4 regions of the Mesorhizobium sp. M0011 genome follow, and region 1 is predicted to be linked to each of the others. Evidence: predicted binding sites of a transcription regulator. Region 1 holds the regulator's gene; each other region holds the start of a gene.
What was found. Region 1 encodes LexA, which represses DNA repair genes until DNA is damaged. Its sites were predicted from a motif close to TGTTCNNNNTGTGTTCNG; they were not measured.
Positions count from the first base shown of each region.

Region 2: uvrA (excinuclease ABC subunit UvrA) is a predicted target of LexA. The motif match lies at 1,897-1,914, and genes of this name have one in related genera.
Region 3: dinB (DNA polymerase IV) is a predicted target of LexA. The motif match lies at 3,111-3,128, and genes of this name have one in related genera.
Region 4: recA (recombinase RecA) is a predicted target of LexA. The motif match lies at 1,891-1,908, and genes of this name have one in related genera.

Region 1 covers NZ_JAMYVQ010000026.1:25,622-31,310, forward strand. Annotated here, with positions in the region: gene gltX (glutamate--tRNA ligase) at 1-1,421, opposite strand, end outside; gene NKK51_RS24375 (ComEC/Rec2 family competence protein) at 1,523-3,973, shown strand; gene lexA (transcriptional repressor LexA) at 3,967-4,707, opposite strand; gene kynU (kynureninase) at 5,118-5,689, opposite strand, start outside.
Region 2 covers NZ_JAMYVQ010000008.1:172,359-178,047, reverse strand. Annotated here, with positions in the region: gene NKK51_RS12165 (SRPBCC family protein) at 1-334, shown strand, start outside; gene NKK51_RS12160 (ATP-dependent Clp protease proteolytic subunit) at 359-964, shown strand; gene NKK51_RS12155 (hypothetical protein) at 1,053-1,349, shown strand; gene uvrA (excinuclease ABC subunit UvrA) at 2,064-4,985, shown strand; gene NKK51_RS12145 (GNAT family N-acetyltransferase) at 5,017-5,487, shown strand; gene NKK51_RS12140 (DUF72 domain-containing protein) at 5,513-5,689, shown strand, end outside.
Region 3 covers NZ_JAMYVQ010000021.1:50,858-56,546, reverse strand. Annotated here, with positions in the region: gene NKK51_RS21895 (FGGY-family carbohydrate kinase) at 1-646, shown strand, start outside; gene NKK51_RS21890 (cupin domain-containing protein) at 787-1,815, shown strand; gene dinB (DNA polymerase IV) at 1,834-3,081, opposite strand; gene NKK51_RS21880 (winged helix-turn-helix transcriptional regulator) at 3,202-3,618, opposite strand; gene NKK51_RS21875 (dihydrofolate reductase family protein) at 3,765-4,364, shown strand; gene NKK51_RS21870 (2OG-Fe(II) oxygenase) at 4,389-5,132, opposite strand; gene NKK51_RS21865 (methylated-DNA--[protein]-cysteine S-methyltransferase) at 5,129-5,671, opposite strand.
Region 4 covers NZ_JAMYVQ010000007.1:174,472-180,160, forward strand. Annotated here, with positions in the region: gene alaS (alanine--tRNA ligase) at 1-435, opposite strand, end outside; gene recA (recombinase RecA) at 733-1,833, opposite strand; gene NKK51_RS10875 (carbohydrate kinase family protein) at 2,114-3,058, shown strand; gene NKK51_RS10880 (pseudouridine-5'-phosphate glycosidase) at 3,134-4,051, shown strand; gene NKK51_RS10885 (TfoX/Sxy family protein) at 4,259-4,582, opposite strand; gene NKK51_RS10890 (GFA family protein) at 4,674-5,171, shown strand; gene sufA (Fe-S cluster assembly scaffold SufA) at 5,421-5,689, opposite strand, start outside.

The DNA.
Region 1 (5,689 bases):
TCGATTTGATCTGAGATGCGCGCCAGGCTTTCCTCGCGGCCGAGCACGGCGAGCACATCGAACACGCCCGGCGAGGTGCTTTTGCCGGTCAAAGCGGCGCGCAAAGGCTGGGCCACCGCGCCGAGTTTGTGACTGCCGGCCGCAGCCACCTCACGGATCGCCGCCTCCGCCGAGGCGGCTGTCCAGTCACTCGCAAGCCCGTTCAAAGCTTCGTGAGCACTGCGCAGGATCTTGCGGGCATCGTCGGTGAGCAGAAGGGCCGCCTTGTCGTCGATCGGCAGCGGTCGCGTGGCAAACAGGAAGGCCGCGCCGTCGACGAGCTCGACCAGCGTCTTGGCGCGCTCCTTCAGGCCCGGAAGCGCTGCCAGCAACTGCGCCTTGGTGCTGTCCTTCAGGCGTGCTGCGATCGCCGGGCCACCTTCGAGATAGGGCAGGGTGGCGATGAAGATGTCGAACAGCTCGGCATCGCTCATGCGGCGCATATGCGCGCCGTTGATCGCTTCCAGTTTGGCGAAGTCGAAGCGCGCCGCGCCCTTGTTGACATCGCCGATGTCGAACCACGAGATCATATCCTTGATCGACATGATCTCGTCGTCGCCATGGCTCCAGCCAAGGCGCGCCAGGTAGTTGAGCAGCGCCTCCGGCAGGTAGCCCATGGCGCGATAGGCCTCGACGCCAAGCGCGCCGTGCCGCTTCGACAGCTTGGCGCCATCGGCGCCGTGGATCAGGGGGATATGCGACATGGACGGCACGTCCCAGCCCATGGCGTTGTAGATCACGGTCTGGCGAGCGGCATTGGTCAGATGATCGTCGCCGCGAATGATATGGGTGACGCCCATATCATGATCATCGACGACGACGGCATGCATGTAAGTGGGATTGCCGTCAGAACGCAGGATGATGAAGTCATCGAGATCTTTGTTGGGAAAGCGCACCTCGCCCTGGACACGGTCATGGACGATGGTCTCGCCTTCGGTCGGCGCCTTGATGCGGATGGCGCCCTTGACGCCTGCGGGCGCCTCAGAGGGGTCGCGGTCGCGCCAGCGGCCGTCATAGCGGGGCGGCAGCCCCTTGGCTCTGGCAGCCTCGCGCATGGCCTCCAGTTCGGCTGGCGTGGCATAGCAATAATAGGCCATGCCCATGCGCACGAGCTCCTCGGCCACCTCGCGGTGGCGCGGCGCACGCTCGAACTGTGACACCGGCTCGCCGTCCCAGCTCAGGCCAAGCCAGGAAAGCCCGTCGAGGATGGCAGCCGTCGCGGCTTCATTGGAGCGTTCACGGTCGGTGTCTTCGATGCGCAGCAGCATCGTGCCGCCAGTGTGCTTTGCATACAGCCAGTTGAACAGCGCCGTGCGCGCGCCGCCTATGTGCAGATAGCCGGTGGGCGAGGGGGCAAAACGGGTGACGACCTTGTCGGACATGGAACTCTCGGAAACCATCTGAAGCGGGTGCGGTTGCGCGGACTTTCGCGCGCCCGGCGTTCATGTAGCATAGGGTGTCGAGGGCGCAAGGGGCAGACCCGATGGCTGGACGAGGCTGGGGCTCGGATCAGGGCGAGGACGCTGCCATCGGCGTCAGCGAACGGTCCCTCTTTGCGCCTCTGCCATTGCCGTCGCCCCTCCTGCCGGATCCCGGCCAAGCGCCGTTACAAGCGGATGTCGCCGCCTCTGTTCCTGTTGCCGAAACCGGCAGGATCGTTCGCGTGCGCCGGCAAATCAGCCTGACATCACTGCCTCGCCTGCGCCACAGCGTGAACACGGCGGCGAGCCTGGAATTCGACCGGGGCGTGGCCTTCCTGCTGGTGCCGGTCTGCCTGGCGATTGGAGCGATCGGCTATTTTTCGCTGACGGCTGAACCCGACTTTGCGAGACCTGTCGCGGTTGTTATTCTGACGGGGATCTGTGCGCTGGTCTCGCGCTCATGGCCAAAGACCCATCTGTGTTTCATGGCGGCACTTTTGTGCGCCCTAGGACTGCTTGCTGCCAAAGTCGAGACGTGGCGTGCGGGCACACAAATGTTGGGCTCGGAAATTTCGACGCAAGTCACCGGCCGCGTCGTCTCGCTCGACCGGATGGAAACCGGCCGTATCCGGCTGACCATCGACGTGACATCGACCGCAAGACCGAAACTGCGCTATGCGCCGGAACGGGTGCGGCTTTCGGCACGCAAGATCCCGGCTGACGTGACCGCCGGCTCCCTCATCACCGGATATGCCAAGCTCTTGCCGCCGACCGGGCCGGTGCGGCCGGACAGCTATGACTTCTCCTTCGACAGCTACTTTGCCGGCATCGGCGGCAGCGGGTTCTTTCTCGGCAATCCAAAGCTTGTCGTCAACGATGACGGCGACATGCCGCTGCCGGCCCGAATTTCCTCTAGCGTGGAAAATGCCCGTGAAGGCATCGCCGACCATATCAGGGCGAGCGTCGGCGGCGCCGAAGGCGAGATCGCCGCGGCGCTGATCGTCGGCGTGCGCGCCGGCATTCCCGATGACATCAATGAGGCGATGCGACGTACCGGCATCTACCACATCATCTCCATTTCGGGACTGCACATGGCTCTGGTCGCAGGCACCATCATGGGTTTGCTGCGCGGCGCCTTCGCCTTGTTTCCCGACTTTTCCGCGCGTCGCCCGGTCAAGAAGTATGCCGCCGCCGCCGCACTGTTCTCGATCGCGGCCTATCTCATCATCTCGGGAGTCGTCGTTGCCGCCGAGCGCAGCTTCATCATGCTGGCGGTGATGCTGATTGCCGTGCTGTTCGATCGAGCAGCACTCACCATGCGCAATCTGGCGATCTCGGCGATCGCCGTCATCGTGGTGTCGCCGCATGAGGTGGTCGGCCCGAGTTTTCAGATGTCGTTCGCCGCGACCGCGGCTCTGGTCGGCGCCTATGCCGGCTGGGCGGATCACCGCGCGGGAAAAGCAAGACCGCCGCCGCCAAAGCGATCCATGCCAGGTTTCCTGACGCGAAAATTCCTGCTGGCGGCAACCGGCCTTGCCATGACCTCGATCATCGCCGGAAGCGCCACGACGCTGTTTGCTATCTGGCATTTTCAGCGTGTCTCGCCGCTTAGCCTGTTTGCCAATCTCGCGGTTATGCCGATCGTCACCGTCGTCATGTTCCTGGCCGTCGCCAGCGCGCTGCTGATGCCTTTCGGATTGGATTGGCCGGCTCTCTACCTGATGGGTAAGGGCCTGACGATGATGATCGCCATATCCGGCTGGATCTCCGAGCGTTCGCCTGTCGACGGGGTCGGGCTGATTTCGCAACAGTCGGTCCTGTTGGTGGCAATTGCTTTGGTCATCGCGACGATGGCGACAACCTGGCTGCGGCTCGCTGCTCTGCCATTCGCGCAGGCAGGCTTGCTGACCGTCTCGGATACGCGCACGCCGGATGTGCTGATCTCGGAAGACGCCCGGCTGGTGGCGTTGCCGATCGGTGGCGGTGAGCTTGCCGTCAGCCGGGAGCGGCCGAACGAATTCACCGTCGACAACTGGAAACGCGCCCTGACATCAGAAACCATCGTCGTGCCAGAGGTGTTCGACAACAGCGATGGGCAATTCGATGTCGCGGATGCCGTTGATCTGCCGCTGGGATCCCCGTTCTATTGCTCCTCAGGCGTTTGCGTGGCCAGGCACATGTCCGGTGCGATCATTGCCTATGTCGAGGACCGCAAGGACACCTGGAAAGCCTGCGGCTTCGCCGAGCTGATCGTCATCAATGACGCCACCGCGTATGACGCCTGTCACAATCCGCTGGTCCTCGTCATCACCAAGCGGCAACTGGCTCGCAAAGGCAGTGCCGCGGTCTTCTTCGATCGCCAATCGGCGACCACGCCGGCGACGATCAGCTTCGCGGTGGACAGCCCATATCGGCCCTGGCACACGCAACGCAAATACTCTCGTGAGGCGAGGGGGCTGGCACCCTTCAAGAAACCGGAGAAGCCAGCGGCCAACCCACAGCCGCCTCAGTAGCGGCGGATCAGGCCGACGAGCTTGCCTTGCACCTTGACCCTGTCCGGGCCGAAAATACGGGTTTCATAGGCCGGATTGGCGGCTTCGAGAGCAATCGAAGCGCCCTTGCGGCGGAACCGCTTCAGCGTCGCTTCCTCTTCATCGACCAGCGCCACGATGATCTCGCCGGGGCTCGCCGTGTCGGCATTGCGGATGATGACGGTGTCGCCGTCGAAGATACCGGCCTCGATCATCGAGTCGCCCTTGACCTCCAGCGCATAGTGGGCGCCGCCCATGATCATGTCCGGCGGCACCGAGATCGAATGCGTCTGATGCTGGATGGCATCGATCGGCACACCGGCGGCGATACGGCCCATGACCGGGATCGACACGGCGGAGACCGCATCGTCATCATTGCCGGGCGAGGGCATCCGCGAAGGCGCCGGCTTGATCTGCCGGCCAAGGGCACCACCCTGACCGAGACTGCCCTGGATGACGCTTGGCGAAAACTTCTTTGCCGCGTTGAGGCCAGGCGCGATCGAGTCCGGCAATCGCAGCACTTCCAGCGCGCGTGCCCGGTTGGGCAACCGGCGAATAAAGCCGCGCTCCTCAAGTGCGGTGATCAGCCGATGAATCCCGGATTTGGAGGCAAGGTCAAGCGCCTCCTTCATCTCGTCGAAGGATGGCGGAATGCCGCTCTCCTTCAGGCGTTCATGGATGAACATCAGCAGTTCATGTTGCTTGCGCGTCAGCATGGCGGCCCCCAGGTTACCTGAAACCAGAATCGAAAAACAAACCCAGAACAAACCCTATCTGTTCCAGTTGTGTTCTGCAACCGTTTAAAGTTTAATGAATTTGTTAAGGCTGCTGAAATTATTTGGCGCTTGCCAGCGGGTCGCGATCAACAAGCGCCAGGCACAGCGATGCGCCTGCTCACATTGAAATTATTATGGTTAATGACCTGTGGCTCATCCTCGACCCAAGGCTTGGCATTATCAGTCTATCGACCTCCACAAAGGACGATATCAATCTTCGGGACGTTCGTTTGCCGTGAACGAAACGGAGCCAAAACGCCAACGTCTGTTGGCATTTGTGGCTGGAAATTCAGCCTCCGTCATCTGCCAGGCAGTGAGGGCGGCGGCGGTGGATCGCGGGGATCGTTGCGTCAGGTAACGGCTTCCTTGACCGCGAAACGGCGGTCCTTCCATGCGCCCGTGCGCAGAATATCCTCCAGCACCTCAACCGCCAGCCACACATCCTTGTAGCCGACATAGAGCGGCGTGAAGCCGAAACGGATGGTCGATGGCGCACGAAAATCACCGATGACGCCGCGCTCGATCAGCGCCCGCATGATTTGATAGCCGTGATCGTGAAGGAACGACACCTGGCTGCCGCGCCTGGTCGCGTCGCGGGTGGTCTCCAGCGTGAGACCGTAGGCGCCGCACCTGGCTTCGACGAGCTGGATGAACAGTTCTGTCAACGCGACGCTCTTCTTTCGCAATGCCGCCATGTCGACGTCATTCCAGATGGCAAGCGCGCCTTTGAGCGCCCGCATCGACAGGACAGGCTGGGTGCCGCACAGAAAGCGGCGGATACCGGTGCCGGCAACATAACCCCGTTCGAAGGCAAAGGGCCGCGCATGGCCCCACCAGCCGCTGAGTGGTTGCCTGATATCGCCATGGTGACGCTGCGCGGCATAGATGAAGGCCGGTGCGCCCGGACCGCCATTGAGGTACT
Region 2 (5,689 bases), on a different contig from region 1:
CGAGATCGGCAACCGTTTTGCCTTCGCCGGAACGGGCGCGTCGATCGAATGCGAAATCCTCGACGCCGATCCCGAGAAGCTGCTGCGCTATTCCTGGCGGGAGCAGCCGGGCGACGCAGCTAGGCAGGATCCGCTCGACAGCACCGTCACCTTCACACTTGCCCGAACCGTTTCCGGCGGCACGCATCTGCGTGTCGTCCATGACGGCTTTGCCCGCAAGGCCATGCCTGCCGTCGCCATGGCAGGCGCCGGCTGCCGGCTTTCGCTCGGTGCAAACAGGTCATTTAAGCCAATCGCCGCAAACACGCCTCGCCTCCTGCTTCGCGCGGCCTGAAAACAAAACGGACGGAGAGAGATAATGAGCGGTGTTGCCAGTCTGGTGCCGATGGTTATCGAGCAATCGAGCCGCGGCGAGCGCGCCTTCGACATCTTTTCGCGGCTGCTGCGCGAGCGCATCGTCTTCATCAACGGTGAGATCAACGACGACATCTCGGCGTTGGTCTGCGCGCAGCTTCTGTCGCTGGAATCGGACAATCCCGACAAGGAGATCTCGCTCTACATCAACTCGCCGGGCGGCGTGGTCACCAGCGGCTTCGCCATCTACGACACAATGCAATATATCAGCTGCCCGGTGTCGACCGTATGCATGGGCTTTGCCGCATCGATGGGCTCGTTCCTGCTGATGGCAGGCGCACCGGGGCGCCGAATTTCCCTGCCGAACGCCACCATCCTGCTGCACCAGCCGCTGGGCGGCTTCCAGGGCCAGGCCTCCGACATCCAGCGCCATGCCGAGCGCATCGGCCGGACGAAACGGCACATGGCCGAACTCTACGCGCAGCATTGCGGCCGCAGCTATGAAGAGGTCGAGCGCACGCTGGACCGCGACCACTTCATGACCGCCCGCGAGGCCCAGGCATGGGGCATCGTCGACCATGTTTTCGACACGCGAAAAAAGGCGGCGTGAGCCAGGGCCGGATCGGAGTACGTCCGGCTGTCGAAGATTTGACGATGCCGGTCTGGTTCCATCGGCGGCGCGCCACTATAGTCTTGGGATGACCGACACTCATCAGTCCAGATCATTGCACCGCGTCATCGCCGTTATAGCGCTCGCCATTGCGGGCCTCACCAGCGGCGCGGCACTTGCCGAAGACAGTTCGCCGTCAACGCAAAAAGGCGCCCTGCCCGGCGTAACCGGTGACTACCGCATCGCCAAGCCGGCTCCGGAGTCCGACGACGCGTTTCCCGGCAACGGCAACGGCCAGTTCAAGATCGGCGATACGGATGTCAGGATTTCCGGCAGCATCACCGTCGATGTCGGCGCCGGCTCGATCGGGCCGCCGCGCCACTGACAGTCTGTCGGCGCGTGCTGCGTTGCGCCAAACAGACAATCCGCACATGAAAACGGCCCCGCCGTGCTTTGCGCAAACGGACGGGGCCTTTTTGGATCTCAAATCCAATCTCTACCGGGAGTGTACTGCCGGCATTTGATTTCGGATGCAACGCGGCGTTCGACCGACGATCCGACTAACAGTCTCTGATTTTTACGGGGATATGGCAGGTCACGGTTTGTCGGGTGGCGAAAACGCTAAACCCTGGCACTTATGCCTGCCGCCGCTCCAGTAACAACTGGAACCCTATGGGACGATCCGGTGGCGTCATAGCTCCGCTCCTTTGTCCATTGCGACGTTGTCGTCACGAAGCACAAATCGCAAATGCCTGCGGCGTCTCGCAGGCCGCCTTTGGGCGGCGAGGCCATCGAAAGACGGCCGTCTTCGTTGACTGCTGGAGACTGCTCCCGTCAGCTGGTGGCGTCAACCATCAATAGCCGGTTACCGAAAAATGTGATCGCCGGAAGGTTACGTGCAGGTCAGCTTTTGCACAGCTTTGTCAGGAGCGTGTTCGGCCTTTGTTCTTTCCGCTTGCCCGTTCACGCGAAAGACGGTTAAACGCTTTGGTCGGGAATTGTGGCGTCTCTCGACGTGGCGGCAAAACTACCTACATAGGGGATGGCCGGGAAAACCCGCCATTCCAGGAAATTCCAGATTCTGAGGCGGCGACCGGCTATGGCCGACCATAAATATCTTTCCATTCGCGGGGCGCGCGAACACAATCTGAAGAATGTCGATCTCGACTTGCCGCGTGACAGCCTGATTGTCATGACCGGCCTGTCGGGGTCCGGCAAGTCATCGCTTGCCTTCGACACGATCTATGCCGAAGGCCAGCGCCGCTACGTCGAAAGCCTGTCGGCCTACGCGCGGCAATTCCTTGAGATGATGCAGAAGCCTGACGTCGACCAGATCGACGGCCTGTCGCCCGCCATCTCCATCGAGCAGAAGACCACCTCGAAGAACCCGCGTTCGACCGTCGGCACCGTCACCGAGATCTACGACTATATGCGGCTGCTTTTTGCGCGCGTCGGCATCCCCTATTCGCCGGCCACCGGCCTGCCGATCGAGAGCCAGACGGTTTCGCAGATGGTCGACCGCGTGCTGGCGGTCGAGGAAGGCACGCGGCTGTTCATCCTGGCGCCGATGGTGCGCGGCCGCAAAGGCGAATACCGCAAGGAATTGCTGGAGTTGCAAAAAAAGGGCTTTCAGCGCGTCAAGGTCGATGGCGTCTTCTACGAAATCGCCGACGTGCCGGCGCTGGACAAGAAGTACAAGCATGACCTCGACGTCGTCGTCGACCGCATCGTCGTGCGCGGCGATCTGGCGACGCGGCTTGCCGATTCCATCGAGACCGCCCTGAAGCTGGCCGATGGGCTGGCGGTCGCCGAATTCGCCGACAAGCCGCTCGATGCCAGCCAGACCGGCGAGGATTCGGTCAACAAGTCGAAGAACGAGACGCATGAGCGCATCCTGTTCTCGGAAAAGTTCGCTTGCCCGGTCTCCGGCTTCACCATTCCGGAAATCGAACCGCGGCTGTTCTCGTTCAACAACCCGTTCGGCGCCTGCCCGACCTGCGACGGTCTCGGCAGCCAGCGCGCCATCGACGGCAATCTGATCGTGCCGGACGAGAACATCTCGCTGCGCGACGGCGCCGTCAGCCCGTGGGCGAAGTCGACCTCGCCCTATTACGCGCAGACGCTGGAAGCGCTGGGCAAGGCTTATGGCTTCAAGCTTGGCGACAAGTTCAAGGATTTGTCCGAAGAGGCCAAGGAAGCCATCCTGCACGGCACGGGCGAGCGCGAAATCACCTTCCAGTATGATGACGGCCTGCGCTCCTACAAGACCACCAAGACCTTTGAAGGCGTCATTCCCAATCTCGAGCGGCGCTGGAAAGAGACCGAATCCGCCTGGATGCGCGAAGAAATCGAGCGCTTCATGTCGGCGACGCCCTGCCCGGTCTGCAAGGGCTATCGGCTGAAGCCCGAGTCGCTGGCGGTGAAAATCGCCGGCAAGCACATCGGCGAAGTCACCGAGCTTTCCATCCGCAAGGCCGACCAGTGGTTCACCGACCTGCCAGCGTCGCTCAACGACAAGCAGAACGAGATCGCGGTGCGCGTGCTCAAGGAAATCCGCGAACGGCTGCGCTTCCTCAACGATGTCGGGCTCGACTATCTGACGCTGTCGCGCAATTCCGGCACGCTGTCGGGCGGCGAAAGCCAGCGCATCCGGCTGGCGTCGCAGATCGGCTCCGGTCTCACCGGCGTGCTCTATGTGCTGGATGAGCCATCGATCGGCCTGCACCAGCGCGACAATGCCCGCCTGCTTGATACGCTGAAGCACCTGCGCGACATCGGCAACACGGTGATCGTCGTCGAGCATGACGAGGACGCCATCCTGCATGCCGACTATGTCGTCGACATGGGCCCGGCCGCCGGCATCCATGGCGGCGAGATCATCGCCCAGGGCACGCCGCAGCAGGTGATGGCCAATCCCAATTCGATCACCGGCAAATACCTGTCGGGCGCGCTCGAAGTGGCGACGCCCGGCGTGCGACGTGAAGCGAAGAAGAACCGCCGCCTGAAGATCGTCGGCGCGCGCGGCAACAATCTGAAGAACGTCACCGCCGAAATACCGCTCGGCACCTTCACCGCCGTCACCGGCGTGTCCGGCGGCGGCAAGTCGACCTTCCTGATCGAGACGCTGTTCAAGGCTGCCTCGCGCCGCATCATGGGCTCGCGCGAACATCCGGCCGACCACGACCGCATCGAGGGCCTCGAATTCCTCGACAAGGTCATCGACATCGACCAGTCGCCGATCGGTCGCACGCCGCGTTCGAATCCCGCCACCTATACCGGCGCCTTCACGCCGATCCGCGACTGGTTCGCTGGCCTGCCCGAAGCCAAGGCGCGCGGCTACCAGCCGGGACGCTTCTCCTTCAACGTCAAGGGCGGCCGCTGCGAGGCCTGCCAGGGCGACGGCGTCATCAAGATCGAGATGCACTTTTTGCCCGACGTCTACGTCACTTGCGACGTCTGCCACGGCAAGCGCTACAACAGAGAGACGCTCGACGTCGTGTTCAAGGGCAAGTCGATCGCCGACGTGCTCGACATGACGGTCGAGGAAGGCGTCGATTTCTTCGCCGCCGTGCCCGGCGTGCGCGACAAGCTCGAAACGCTGAAGCAGGTCGGCCTCGGCTACATCCACATCGGCCAGCAGGCGACGACGCTGTCCGGCGGCGAAGCACAGCGCATCAAGCTCGCCAAGGAACTGTCGCGCAAGGCGACCGGCAAGACGCTCTATATCCTCGACGAGCCGACCACCGGGCTGCATTTCCACGACGTCGCCAAGCTGTTGGAAGTGCTGCATGAACTGGTCGACCAGGGCAACACGGTGGTGGTCATCGAGCACAATCTCGAGGTGATCAAGACCGCCGACTGGGTGCTCGACCTCGGCCCCGAAGGCGGCGACGGCGGCGGCGAACTGGTTGCCTCCGGCACGCCGGAAGCAATCGTGCGCGAGAAGCGCAGCTACACCGGCCAGTTCCTCAAGGAGCTTCTGGAGCGGCGCCCCGGAGGCAAGCGCGAAGCGGCGGAGTGATCGGACCGGTTGGCGCCTGGAGAGCTTTTGAATGAAAATCAGAAGAGCGCTTGCCGGTGATCTCCAAACTGTCGTCTCGCTGACGGAAGCGGCCTATGCGCCTTACACTGCACTGTTAGGCGCACCGCCGATCCCAGTCACCGAAGACTATACGCCGCGCATCGCGCGCGGCGAGGTGTGGGTGTTGGAAAGCGGCAGCGAAATTGCCGGAGTACTCACACTGGAACGGCACGACGATCACGCGATGATCTTCTCCGTCGCGGTCTCTCCTGACTTTCAGGGCAAAGGCTTCGGTATTGCGTTGCTCAAACACGCGGACGAACAGACGCGGCTGTGGCGCTTGCCCGAGGTGCGGCTTTACACCAACGCCAGGATGGAGCGGAACATCGCGCTCTATCTGGCCTACGGTTTCCACGAAACGGGTCGCCGGCCCAATCCCTACCGGCCGGGATGGGTGCTCGTCGACATGGCAAAAGTCGTCGATGAGACCACCGCGGCCTGATTTTTTCAGCACTGGGAGGATGACAATGAGCACATCGGGAACAATCCGCGCCGGCATGGGCGGCTGGACCTTCGAGCCCTGGGATACGTCCTTCTATCCCGACAAGCTTCCCAAGGCCAAGCAGCTGAACTACGCCACTCGCCAGGTGCCGAGCATCGAGGTCAACGGCACTTACTATTCCAGCTTCAAGGAGCCGACCTTC
Region 3 (5,689 bases), on a different contig from region 1:
TGCGGCGGGTGCGGCCATCGACCATCTAGTGCGCATGCATCCGGCGGCCGGCGAAGCGACCGCCAAGGCGCAGGCCGAGGGGCTCAGCCTCAGCGCCTGGCTGTCGCTGCAGGCGCAGAGCCGCAACGGGGCAGCGGCGACGCCGGCCTTGGTCGGCGGCATCCATGTCGTGCCGGAATTCCTTGGCAACCGCGCGCCTTTCGCCGACCCGGACGCACGCGCGCTGATCGCCGGGCTCGATCTCGACACCAGCCTCGACAGCCTGGTCGGGCTCTATGTCGCCGGGGTCTGCGGGCTGGGCTATGGCGCGCGCCAGATCGTGCGGGCCGAGCATGACAAAGGCATTGCCGTCGACACCATCGTCATCAGTGGCGGCGCCGGGCAAAGTCCGCTGGTGCGCCAGCTGCTTGCCGACACGACAGGCATGGTGGTGGTGGCGTCGACTTCGCCGGAACCGGTGCTGCTCGGCTCGGCGATGCTGGGCGCCGTCGCCGCCGGGACCTACAAGGATGTGGCGGCGGCAATGGCCGGCATGTCGGAACTCGGCGAGGTCTATCATCCCGACGCTACGCTGGCCGGCTGGCACGCGAAGCGCTTCGCGGCGTTCGAGCTGCTGCAGCAGGCCGGCAGGGCCATCCGAGGCTGAAGCGAGCGGCTCCTGTCGGGCTCTGTCAGGAGCGTGGCGAACACCGCTTGGCGATGATGCCGGAAGCTGGCAGCTTTGTTCTGTCGTAGACCCTCCTGCGGCTTGCGACGAGGGCAGGGCGACAGGATCAGGAGGCCCCAATGGCTGACGAGAAAGCGCCCGTGCCATTCGCATCGGATGAGGTGCCGTGGACGGAATGGTCCGATGTGCCGCGCTTCGGCGTGCGCTATCGGCATTTGTCGCTGGCCGCGCTTGGCGAAAACTACCATGTCGGCGTGGCGATCGAGGAGTTGCCGGCGGGCAAGCAGACTTCGCCGGCGCATTACCATATTTTCGAGGAAGAGCATGTCTTCATCCTCGAGGGGATGCTTACCGCGCATGTCGGCGACGCCGCCTACGCCATGAAGGCCGGCGACTACATCTGCTTTCCGGCAGGTGCAGCGGCGGGGCATTGCCTCATCAACACCAGCGACGCACCCTGCCGCTACGTCCTCGTCGGCGAGCGCAACCCGAACGACGTTGTCGTCTACACCGCCTCCAACAAGGTGCTGGTGCGCGCCTTGGGCAGCCGCGCGATCTTCGATCTGGCGGCGACCCGAACCTACTGGGACGGCGAGGACACCGGCCTTGCCGCCGGCGACCCGTTGCCGCCGGATGTAACGACCGGTGTCACCAAACCCCCGGCCGCGCCGATCCCGCCGATCGTCAGCGATGCCATCGAATGGAAAGTCGAGGGTGACGGCCCGCGGTTCGGCGGCCGCTCCAGGCATCTGACCTATGCCGCTCTGGGACCGTCCGATTATCACGTCGGCATGCTGATCGAGGCGCCGGCGCCCGGCATGCGTCTGGCGCCCAGGCACTACCACATGCTCGAAGAGGAGCATGCGCTGATCCTGGAAGGGCAGGTGACGCTGCTGCTTGGCGAGGAGCGCCACGAGATGAAGGCCGGCGATTATGTCTGCTTTCCCGCCGGCCTGGCGGTCGGGCATTCCTTCCTCAACAGCGGTACGGAACCGTGCCGCTATCTGATGATCGGCGAGAAAAATCCCAACGAGGTCTGCGTCTATCCCGATTCCAACAAGATGGCGGTCGACGCCTTGCGCCGGCGCGACAGCATTTTCGACATGGCTGCAGTGAGGCGATACTGGGATGGCGAGGAGACGAAATAGCGCCCGGCGGTCCCGGGTTCACAGTTCCTTCTCCGCCAGCTTCCTGAATTCGTCGGGCACCGAGCGCGCCGCTTCCAGTGCCACCGTGCCGTAGCCGACCGCCTGTTTGCCGAAGCGTTCGCGGATCTTGTCGATGGCGCGGTCGGCGTCGAAGCGTGCCAGGCCTTTCCTGGTGCCGGGCCTCTGCTTCTCGTCGGCGAGATCGAGCGGCAGTTCGAGCTGTAATTCGAAGCTTTCCTCGAGATGCGAGACCGAGATCGCCAGCAGCGAGATCGTTCTCTCGTGGGGGTTGTCGGCAAGCACCCCGCGCACCAGATCGCCGGCGATCTCGGCCAGCATCGCGGTCGCCGAGATCGGCTGGTCAAGCGTGATCGAGCGGGTGACCGCGCTGAAATCGGCAAAGCGCACGCGCACTGTCACCGTGCGGCCGGGCCGCGCCTTGGCGCGCAGCCGGCTGGCGACGCGGTCGGCCAGATGCAGCAGAGTCGGTACGATGATCCGTGCCATTGCGGGTTTTTGGCCCAGCGCCGATTGGGCGCCGGCCGAACGCGCGCGGCGATGCGTTTCGAGCTTTCGCGGGTCGCGGTTCCATGACAGCGCGGCGAGCTTTTCGCCGGCGGCGGGACCGAGCAGCCGCGTCAGCGCGCCGCTGTGCGTCCTGGCCAGCTGGCCGATGGTCTCGACGCCGATTTCCGCCAGCCGCGCCCTGGTCGCCGGGCCGACGCCCCACATCAGCCCGACCGGCAGGTCGTGCAGGAAAGCGAGCTCGCTGCCGGGGTCGACCACCACCAGCCCGTCGGGTTTTGCCACCTGAGAGGCGATCTTGGCCAGATGCTTGGTGCGCGCCACGCCGATCGAGATCGGCAGGCCGAGTTCGGCTCGCACGCGGCGGCGGATGGTCGCCGCGATCTCTTGGGGCGAGCCGAACAGATGCGTGCAGCCGGCGACATCGGCAAAGGCCTCGTCGATGGAGATGCGCTCGACCACCGGGGTAAAATCGTCGAGCACCTTGATCGCCGCGTCGCCCAGTCGCTGGTAATGGCTGAAATTACCGCCGACGAAGATCAGATGCGGGCAGAGTTCGCGCGCCTTGCGCCCGGGCATGCCGCCGCGCACGCCAAAGGCGCGGGCCTCGTAGGAAGCGGCGAGCACGACGCCGCCGCCCACCGCGATCGGCTTGCCGCGCAGCGATGGATCGAGCAACTGCTCGACCGAGGCGTAGAAAGCGTCGAGATCGGCATGCAGGATGGTGGCTGACGTTTCCATCGACCGCACATCCGCAGTTGCTGATAGATTGGAACAAATAAAGAACAAAGATGGATCATTGTCAAGGGAAGGGCGATTTGTGCGGCAACAGCCATGCCGGTTCGGCCTGAACGCAACCGCCTAGACAATATGCTCCGCTCGCAGCGCCGCTTTCATCTTTTCCAGCGCCGCTTCGCCGCCTGCCACCAGTTCGTCGGCAATCCTGGCCAGCTTGTCGTCGGCCTTGCGGTGCTTGCTGCCCCAGGCGCCGAGCGTCGCCAGCACCGGCAAGAGGTCGATGCCTGCCTCGGTCAGCCGGTAGACCGTTCTCAAGCCATGCGTCGGGTCGTCGCTTCGGGTGAGGATGCCTTCCTCCTGAAGCGTTTGCAGCCGCTCGGCCAACGAGCGCGAGGAGATGCCTTCGTCGGATTGCAGGAATTCGCGAAAGTGCTTTTTCCCGGCGAAGACCATGTCGCGGATGATGAGCAGCGTCCAGCGGTCGCCGATCAGTTCGAGCGACAGGTTGATCGGGCAGCCGGATTTTTCGCGCGTCGACATCTATGGTTCCATTTTTAAATCACTTTACTATTGATACTGTTCTCGTCCTATGTCAATGGTTCCAAATGTAAACCATTTAACACTGACCATGCTGCCCCGCAATTTCGCCTGCACGCTTTGAGCCGGACAAGACGAGGAGAACGACGATGAAAAAACTGATCCTTCAGATGCAGATGTCGGTCGACGGCTTTGTCGGCGCCAATGAGGACCATGCCTGGCAGCTCTGGGAATGGGGTGACGAGGGCGCCTGGGACGACGAGTTGAAGCAGGACTTCAACGCCGTCTTCGCCGGCATCGACACCATCCTGCTCAGCCGCAAGATGGCGCAGGAGGGCTATCTCACCCATTGGGGCAATGCGGCGAAGAAGTTTCCGCGCGATCCGTTCTACGCCTTTGCGCAGCGCATCGTCGACTCCCGCAAGGTGGTGCTGAGCGACAAGCTCAAGCAATCGGCCTGGGAGCCGGCTTGGGAGCGCACGAGGGTGGCCAGCGGCGACCTGCCGCGCGAAGTCAATGCGCTGAAGGCGGGCGAGGGTGGCGACATGGCCGTGTTCGGCGGCGCCGGTTTCGCGTCGGCGCTGATCGCGGCCGGGCTGGTCGACGAGTTCCAACTGTTCATCAATCCAGCGGTGCTGGGTGCAGGACGCCGGATTTTCGACCAGGGCGGTTTTAGAAAGCTGCGCCTGCTCGGCTCGAAGGCCTATGACTGCGGCATGGTAGTCAACCGCTATGCCCCGGTGGGGTGAGGGGGACCTCCATCTTCTCCCTGCTCACTTCGCATCGTGAAAAATGATCCCGACCGTGTGGCGCATGCCTGAGCGCAGCCGGCTGACGCCATGGCGCAGGTTGACCCGGTAGTTGCCTTTGGTGCCCTGCACCGGCCGGTTGTGGACGGCGAAGACAACGGCGTCGCCCTGGCGCAGCGGCACCACTTCGACCCGGCTCTGCATGCGCGGGCGCTGCTCGGTCAGCGCGAACTCGCCGCCATTGAAATCCCGGCCCGGTTCGGAGAGCAGGATCGCCACCTGCAGCGGAAAGGCGAGGTCGCCATAGAGATCCTGGTGCAGGCAGTTGAAGTCGCCAGGCACATATTGCAGCAGCAGCGGCGTCGGCCGTGTCTGGCCGGCGGCATGGCACTGATCGAGAAACGCGGCATGCGTCGCGGGATAACGCATGGCCTGCCCCATGCGCTCGTTCCACCGATTGGCGACCTCGGCCAGCCTGGGATAGAGCGCGCTGCGCAGGCCACCCAGGAGGTCGGGCAAGGGATAGCGGAAATAGCGGTACTCGCCCTTGCCGAAGCCATGCCTGGCCATATGAATGTGGCTGCGGAAATGCTCTTCGTTGGGATAGAGGCCCGCGATCTGCCGGCATTCTTCGGGCGAGAGCAATTTCTCGATCACCGCGCAGCCGAAGCCGTCGAGTTCGGCAGCAAGGGCGGGCCAGTCGTAATCGGCGATGCGCGTCCCGGCGGCTTCGATCACCGATCTGGCAATTTTGGCATGGGCATTCATATCGTAGCCTCCTTGTCGAGCAGGGCGCGTTTGCGTTCGACACCCCAGCGGTAACCGGCCAGTGAGCCGTCGGCGCGGACGACACGGTGGCAGGGAATGCCCAGCGCGATCGCGTTGGCCGCACAGGCGGTCGCCACGGCGCGGGCGCCATTCGGCTGGCCGAGGCGGCGAGCCAGTGCGGTGTAGCTGATGGTGGCGCCGCACGGGATGCTGCGCAGCACATCCCAAACCTGTTGCTGGAATGGCGTGCCGTGGCGCAGGTCGAGCCCGACGCTGGGCGTCTCGATGAAGCGCGCGATTGCCGCGAGATCGTCGCGCAAGGTGGCCTCGTCTTCGACCAGTACCTTGCCCGGGAAGCGATGGCCAAGGTCCTGCTCCAGCGCCTCTGCATCCGAGCCGATCAGGATGGCGCAGACGCCGATATCGCTGCGCGCGGCGAGGATGTTGCCGATCGGGGATTCGCCGATGGCATAGCTTATGGTGTCGAAGGCATTGGGGACGCTCGCCGGCGGCGCCATTTGGGTTTGCGTGAGGTTCATTGCGTTTACTCCTTTGTC
Region 4 (5,689 bases), on a different contig from region 1:
CCCGGCGATCTTCTTCCAGAAACCGGCCGCCTCGTCGTCCGTATGATAGACGGTGACCAGCAGCTTGTCCTTGTTCAGCCCGAACTCCCTGGTGATCAGGTTCCAGGCAAGCTCGATGGCGCGCTCCTTGAAGTAGTCGCCAAAGGAAAAATTGCCGAGCATCTCGAAGAAGGTCAGATGGCGCGCGGTGTAGCCGACATTGTCGAGGTCGTTGTGCTTGCCGCCGGCGCGCACGCTCTTCTGGGCGGTCGAAGCGCGCGAATAGGGCCGCTTCTCCAAACCGGTGAAGACATTCTTGAACTGCACCATGCCGGCGTTGGTGAACATCAGTGTCGGATCGTTGCGCGGCACCAGCGGGCTCGACGCGACGATCTCGTGACCCTCCTTGCGGAAGTAGTCGAGAAATGTCGACCGGATCTCGTTCACGCCACTCATGAATGCTGCCTTTTCGGAAGAGCCGCCGGCAAACCGGCGGAAATGGGCTCTGCGTTTTTAGAAGATTAGGACTTGGCCTTTTAGCCGCCGCGCCTCACCCTGTCCAGAAACACGGAATTGGTCCAATCCACGGCCTTTGCGGCCATTCGAACCGGGCCTGTTTTCGCCGCCAAACGCAAAACCGCCGGCACTGGGCCGGCGGTTTCGAAACGCAATAACGCGGAACTCAATTACATAAGCCTGAGATAATAGAACGCGATTATGGCCGAACTCCGGCCGGCATCGCGCACGAGGCTGTTACATGGCGCCGGATTCTTCCTCGAAACCGTCGTCTTCGCCGCGCTCAGGGCCGCCATTCTCGAGGAATTTCTCGGCGATCAGCCCGGCATTCTGCCTGATCGACAACTCGATCTCGCGTGCCGTGTCGGGATTGTCACGCAGGAACAGCTTGGCATTTTCGCGGCCCTGGCCGAGACGCTGCGAATTATAAGAAAACCAGGCGCCAGACTTCTCGACAATACCGGCCTTGACCCCGAGATCGACCAGTTCGCCGGTTTTGGACACGCCCTCACCAAACATGATGTCGAATTCCACCACCTTGAAGGGCGGCGCCAGCTTGTTCTTGACCACCTTGACGCGGGTCTGGTTGCCGACAACCTCGTCGCGGTCCTTGATCGAGCCGATGCGGCGGATGTCAAGACGCACCGAAGCGTAGAATTTCAGCGCGTTGCCGCCCGTCGTGGTCTCGGGCGAACCAAACATGACGCCGATCTTCATGCGGATCTGGTTGATGAAGATGACCATGGTGTTGGAGCGCGAGATCGAAGCGGTCAGCTTGCGCAGCGCCTGGCTCATCAAGCGGGCCTGCAGGCCGGGCAGCGAATCGCCCATCTCACCTTCAATTTCGGCGCGTGGCGTCAGCGCCGCGACCGAATCGACCACCAGCACGTCGATGGCGCCGGAGCGCACCAGCGTGTCGCAGATTTCCAGCGCCTGCTCACCCGTGTCAGGCTGCGAGATCAGAAGGTTTTCGAGATCGACGCCAAGCTTGCGGGCATAGACCGGGTCAAGCGCGTGCTCGGCATCGACGAAGGCGCAGATGCCGCCCTTCTTCTGGGCTTCCGCCACCGTGTGCAGCGCCAGCGTCGTCTTGCCCGAGCTTTCCGGCCCGTAGATCTCGATGATGCGACCGCGCGGCAAGCCACCGACACCAAGCGCGATGTCGAGGCCAAGCGAGCCGGTCGGCACCGTTTCAATCTCGACGACCTGATCGTTGGCGCCGAGCCGCATGATCGAGCCCTTGCCGAAAGCCCGCTCGATCTGCGACAGCGCCGCATCCAGAGCCTTTGATTTGTCCACTGCCTTGTCCTCTACCAGCCGCAAAGAATTCTGAGCCATGATACATCACCCCTTGGTCGTCAATGAAGGCCGGACAATCCGTAATCCCTGCCTATTTGTACCTTTTTTGTTCTCATTTGGCAAGAGGGGTCAAATATCTGAAAAACAAACGATATCCGGATTTGTTCTTTTTTTGTCCAAGGATTCGATCAGGGATGCGCCACACGTTGGGCCAGACGGCTCGGCTGTTTCGATCTGCCGAATCGCCGCCTTGCATGCGAAGCTCCGTCGCGCAGCCTAGCGCTTGTGCGGCTGGAATAACAAAGGTCATATCGCCGGCATGCTGAAATCCGCGAACATACTGGCCGTAGGCGGCGCCCATATCGACCGGCGCGGCCAGGTGTCCGGCGCTTACGTGCCGGCTGCCTCCAATCCCGGCACGATGCGCGAGGATGTCGGCGGCGGCGTCTTCAACGCTTTGCGCAGTGCCGTGCGGCGCGGCGTCTCCGCGTCGCTCATATCGGTTCGCGGCGGCGATGCCGCTGCCGACACCGTTTCGCGAGCCATTGCCGAGGCAGGCATTACCGACCTGTCGGCGGTCTTCCTCGACCGCACGACGCCGAGCTACACGGCGCTGATCGACAGCGAAGGCGAGCTGATCGTCGGCTTTGCCGATATGGCGCTCTATGATTTGGCGTTTCCCAAGCAGATCAGGCGCTCCAAGGTGCGGGAGGTGATCGCTGCCGCCGATGCGATCCTGTGCGACGCCAACCTGCCCTCTTCGGCGCTGGAACGGCTGGTCGCGCTCGCCACGGGCAAGCCGGTTTTCGCCATTGCAATTTCGCCTGCCAAGGTAACGCGGCTGATACCGGTGCTGAAGGAGCTCTCGCTCGTCTTCATGAACCGGCGCGAGGCCATGGTGCTGGCCGGCGTCGCCGCGACTGCCACGGAGCGCGAGGTCGTCGACGGGTTGCGATGCAGCGGCCTCGTCAGCGGCGTGGTGACGGCGGGCAGCGAGCCCATGCTGGGCTTCGATGAAGCCGGCGCCTTCTCGATCCTGCCGCCGCCGCCAAGAAAGGTCGCTGACGTCACCGGGGCCGGCGATGCCCTGGCGGGCGCAACGGTCGCTGCTTTGCTGCGCGGACTGCCCCTGCGGTCAGCACTGCGCGAAGGCATTGCCGGGGCGACGCTTGCCATCGAAAGCGCCAACGCCGTTCCGGAGTTCACCGCGGCTGATTTCACTGAGGCATTGGCTCTTGTGCCGGATGCCAGGGAAGTGGCATGAGACCGGCAAATTCATAGTGCCACGATGTTGCCTGATGTCCCGACGGACGCGCTGCATTCCGGATTGGAGACCCTGATGACCCCTGAGACCGCCCGCCCCTTCATCGACATCCACGCGCCGGTGGCGCAGGCCCTGGCGGCCGGCCGGCCGGTGGTGGCGCTGGAAAGCACCATCATCACCCATGGCATGCCCTACCCCGACAATGGCGCCATGGCGGCCGATGTCGAAAAGATCATCACCGATGGCGGCGCCGTGCCGGCGACCATCGCCGTGGTTGGCGGCCGCATCAAGATCGGGCTTTCGGACGGCGAGCGCGAATCGCTGGCGATGACGGGCGACGCCATGAAGCTGTCGCGCGCCGATCTCGGTTTTGCCGTGGCGCAAGGGCGCACCGGTGGCACCACGGTCGCCGCCACGATGATCGCGGCGCATATGGTCGGCATAAAAGTGTTCGCCACCGGCGGCATTGGCGGCGTGCACAAGGGCGCCGAAAAGAGTTTTGACATTTCCGCCGATCTCGACGAGCTGGCGCGCACCCCGGTCATCGTCGTCTCGGCCGGCGCCAAGGCGATCCTCGACATCGAAAAGACGCTGGAGGTGCTGGAGACGCGCGGCGTGCCGGTGATCGGCCATGGCTGCGAGACGATGCCAGCCTTCTGGTCGCGACATTCGCCATTCCGCGCGCCGCTGACCTTGCACGAGCCGGAAGAGATCGCGCATTTCTACCAGACGAGGGCAGCGCTGGGGCTCGCCGGCGGCATGCTGATCGCCAATCCTGTGCCGGAAAACCATGAAATCCCGGCTGAGGAGATGGCGGGCTATATCGACGCCGCGCAGAAGGCCGCAGAAGCGCTCAACGTGACCGGCAAGGCGGTGACACCCTTCCTGCTGTCGAAAATCCTCGAACTGACCGGCGGCAGGAGCCTCAAGACCAACATCGCGCTGGTGGAAAACAACGCGCGGCTGGCGGCACGGATTGCGAAGGCGTTGTAGGCCAACGTCGGCGGGACACAGCACCCCCCTCTGTCCTGCCGGACATCTCCCCCGCAAGGGGGGAGATCGAATGTCGTCAACGCCTCTGCCAATCTTCAACGTTGAAAAAAGCAGGCAGACGGTGAAACCGCCAATCTCCCCCCTTGCGGGGGAGATGGCCGGCAGGCCAGAGGGGGGTGGTGTCCCTCGACCGTCCCAAGGCTGGCATCACTTCCCCGCCCGCCGTCCAGCCGCATACGCCCGCCGTACCCAGGCCGCCATCTCGTCGGGATCATCGAAAGCGCTGTCGGGAACGCCCCAGTAGGGCATGGCGACCAGCTTGCCGTGGCGCGAGCCGGTATAGGTCCATTGCGTGCAGCCGGCGGCCTCGAACTCGGGCGCGCTTTGCTCGTCGGCCTTCAGCATCAACTCACCGCGCAGCACGATGGCGACGATGACACCGTCGAAATAGATGCCCTTGCCGCCGAACAGTTTGCGGATGCTGACAGGGCCGAGGCCCTCGAACAGTTCGGCGATGCGTTCATTGTCCATGCCGCGATCATGTCACCGGCGTTTGGCCTTGTCATCGCCGCAACCAAAATCATGCTGACAGGTTGTGTGAGGTCGATCGGAGTTTCCCGCCATGCCCGTCCTGCTCAAAGGGTCCTGCCGCTGCAATGCCGTGCGTTTCGAGGTGGAGAGCCACACGCCGGCGCCATTCATGCTGTGCTACTGTTCGATCTGCCGCAAGCAGCAGGGCGGCGGCGGGTTTGCCATCAATCTCGGTGCGGACAACGAAACACTGAACATCAGGGGCAAGCGCAGCCTCGGCGTCTTTCGGGCGGAGATCGAGGACGACGAGCATCCGCATTGCGAAATCTCGACCGGCGAGCGCAATTTCTGCAAGAAATGCGGGGCGGCCCTTTGGCTCTACGATCCGACATGGCCGGAACTGGTGCATCCCTTCGCCTCGGCGATCGACAGCGATTTACCCATTCCGCCAAGCAAGGTGCACCTGATGCTGAAATACAAGGCGAACTGGGTGGAGCCGGAGGTTGGCAAGCATGACAAGGTCTTCGACGTCTATCCCGAGGAATCGATCGCCGACTGGCACAAGCGGACGGGCATGTGGGTGGATTAGCGTCCTTCACCCCGTTTACGGCGGGGCGATTGCATATGGGTTTTTACGAAGAGGACCCCCACCCTAACCCTCCCCACAAGGGGGAGGGAACGCTGCCGCGCGCCATCCTTTTGGCGTCGAAACCTCGGGGATTTGCGGAATCAGCGCCTACCAAGTCTCCCTCCCCCTTGTGGGGAGGGATTAAGGGGGTATTCGTAGAGCGCAAGCCAGTCATATGCGATCACCCCTGCCGCTTACGGGGCTGGAAGATCAGGCCGAGGCGCGTGCTTCTGCCAGCGCCTTCAGGTCGGCCGGCTTGAGTTCGACGGATTCGCCGCAACCGCAAGCCGAACTCTGGTTCGGGTTGCGGAATGTGAAGCCGGTGCGAAGCGTCGTCTGCTCGAAATCCATCTCGGTGCCGAACAGGAATAGCGCTGCCTCGGGCGCCACATAGACATGCGCGCCATCGCGCTCGATATGGTCGTCCTTGGTGTTGGGCTCGGTCACCAGATCGACCGTATATTCCATCCCGGCGCAGC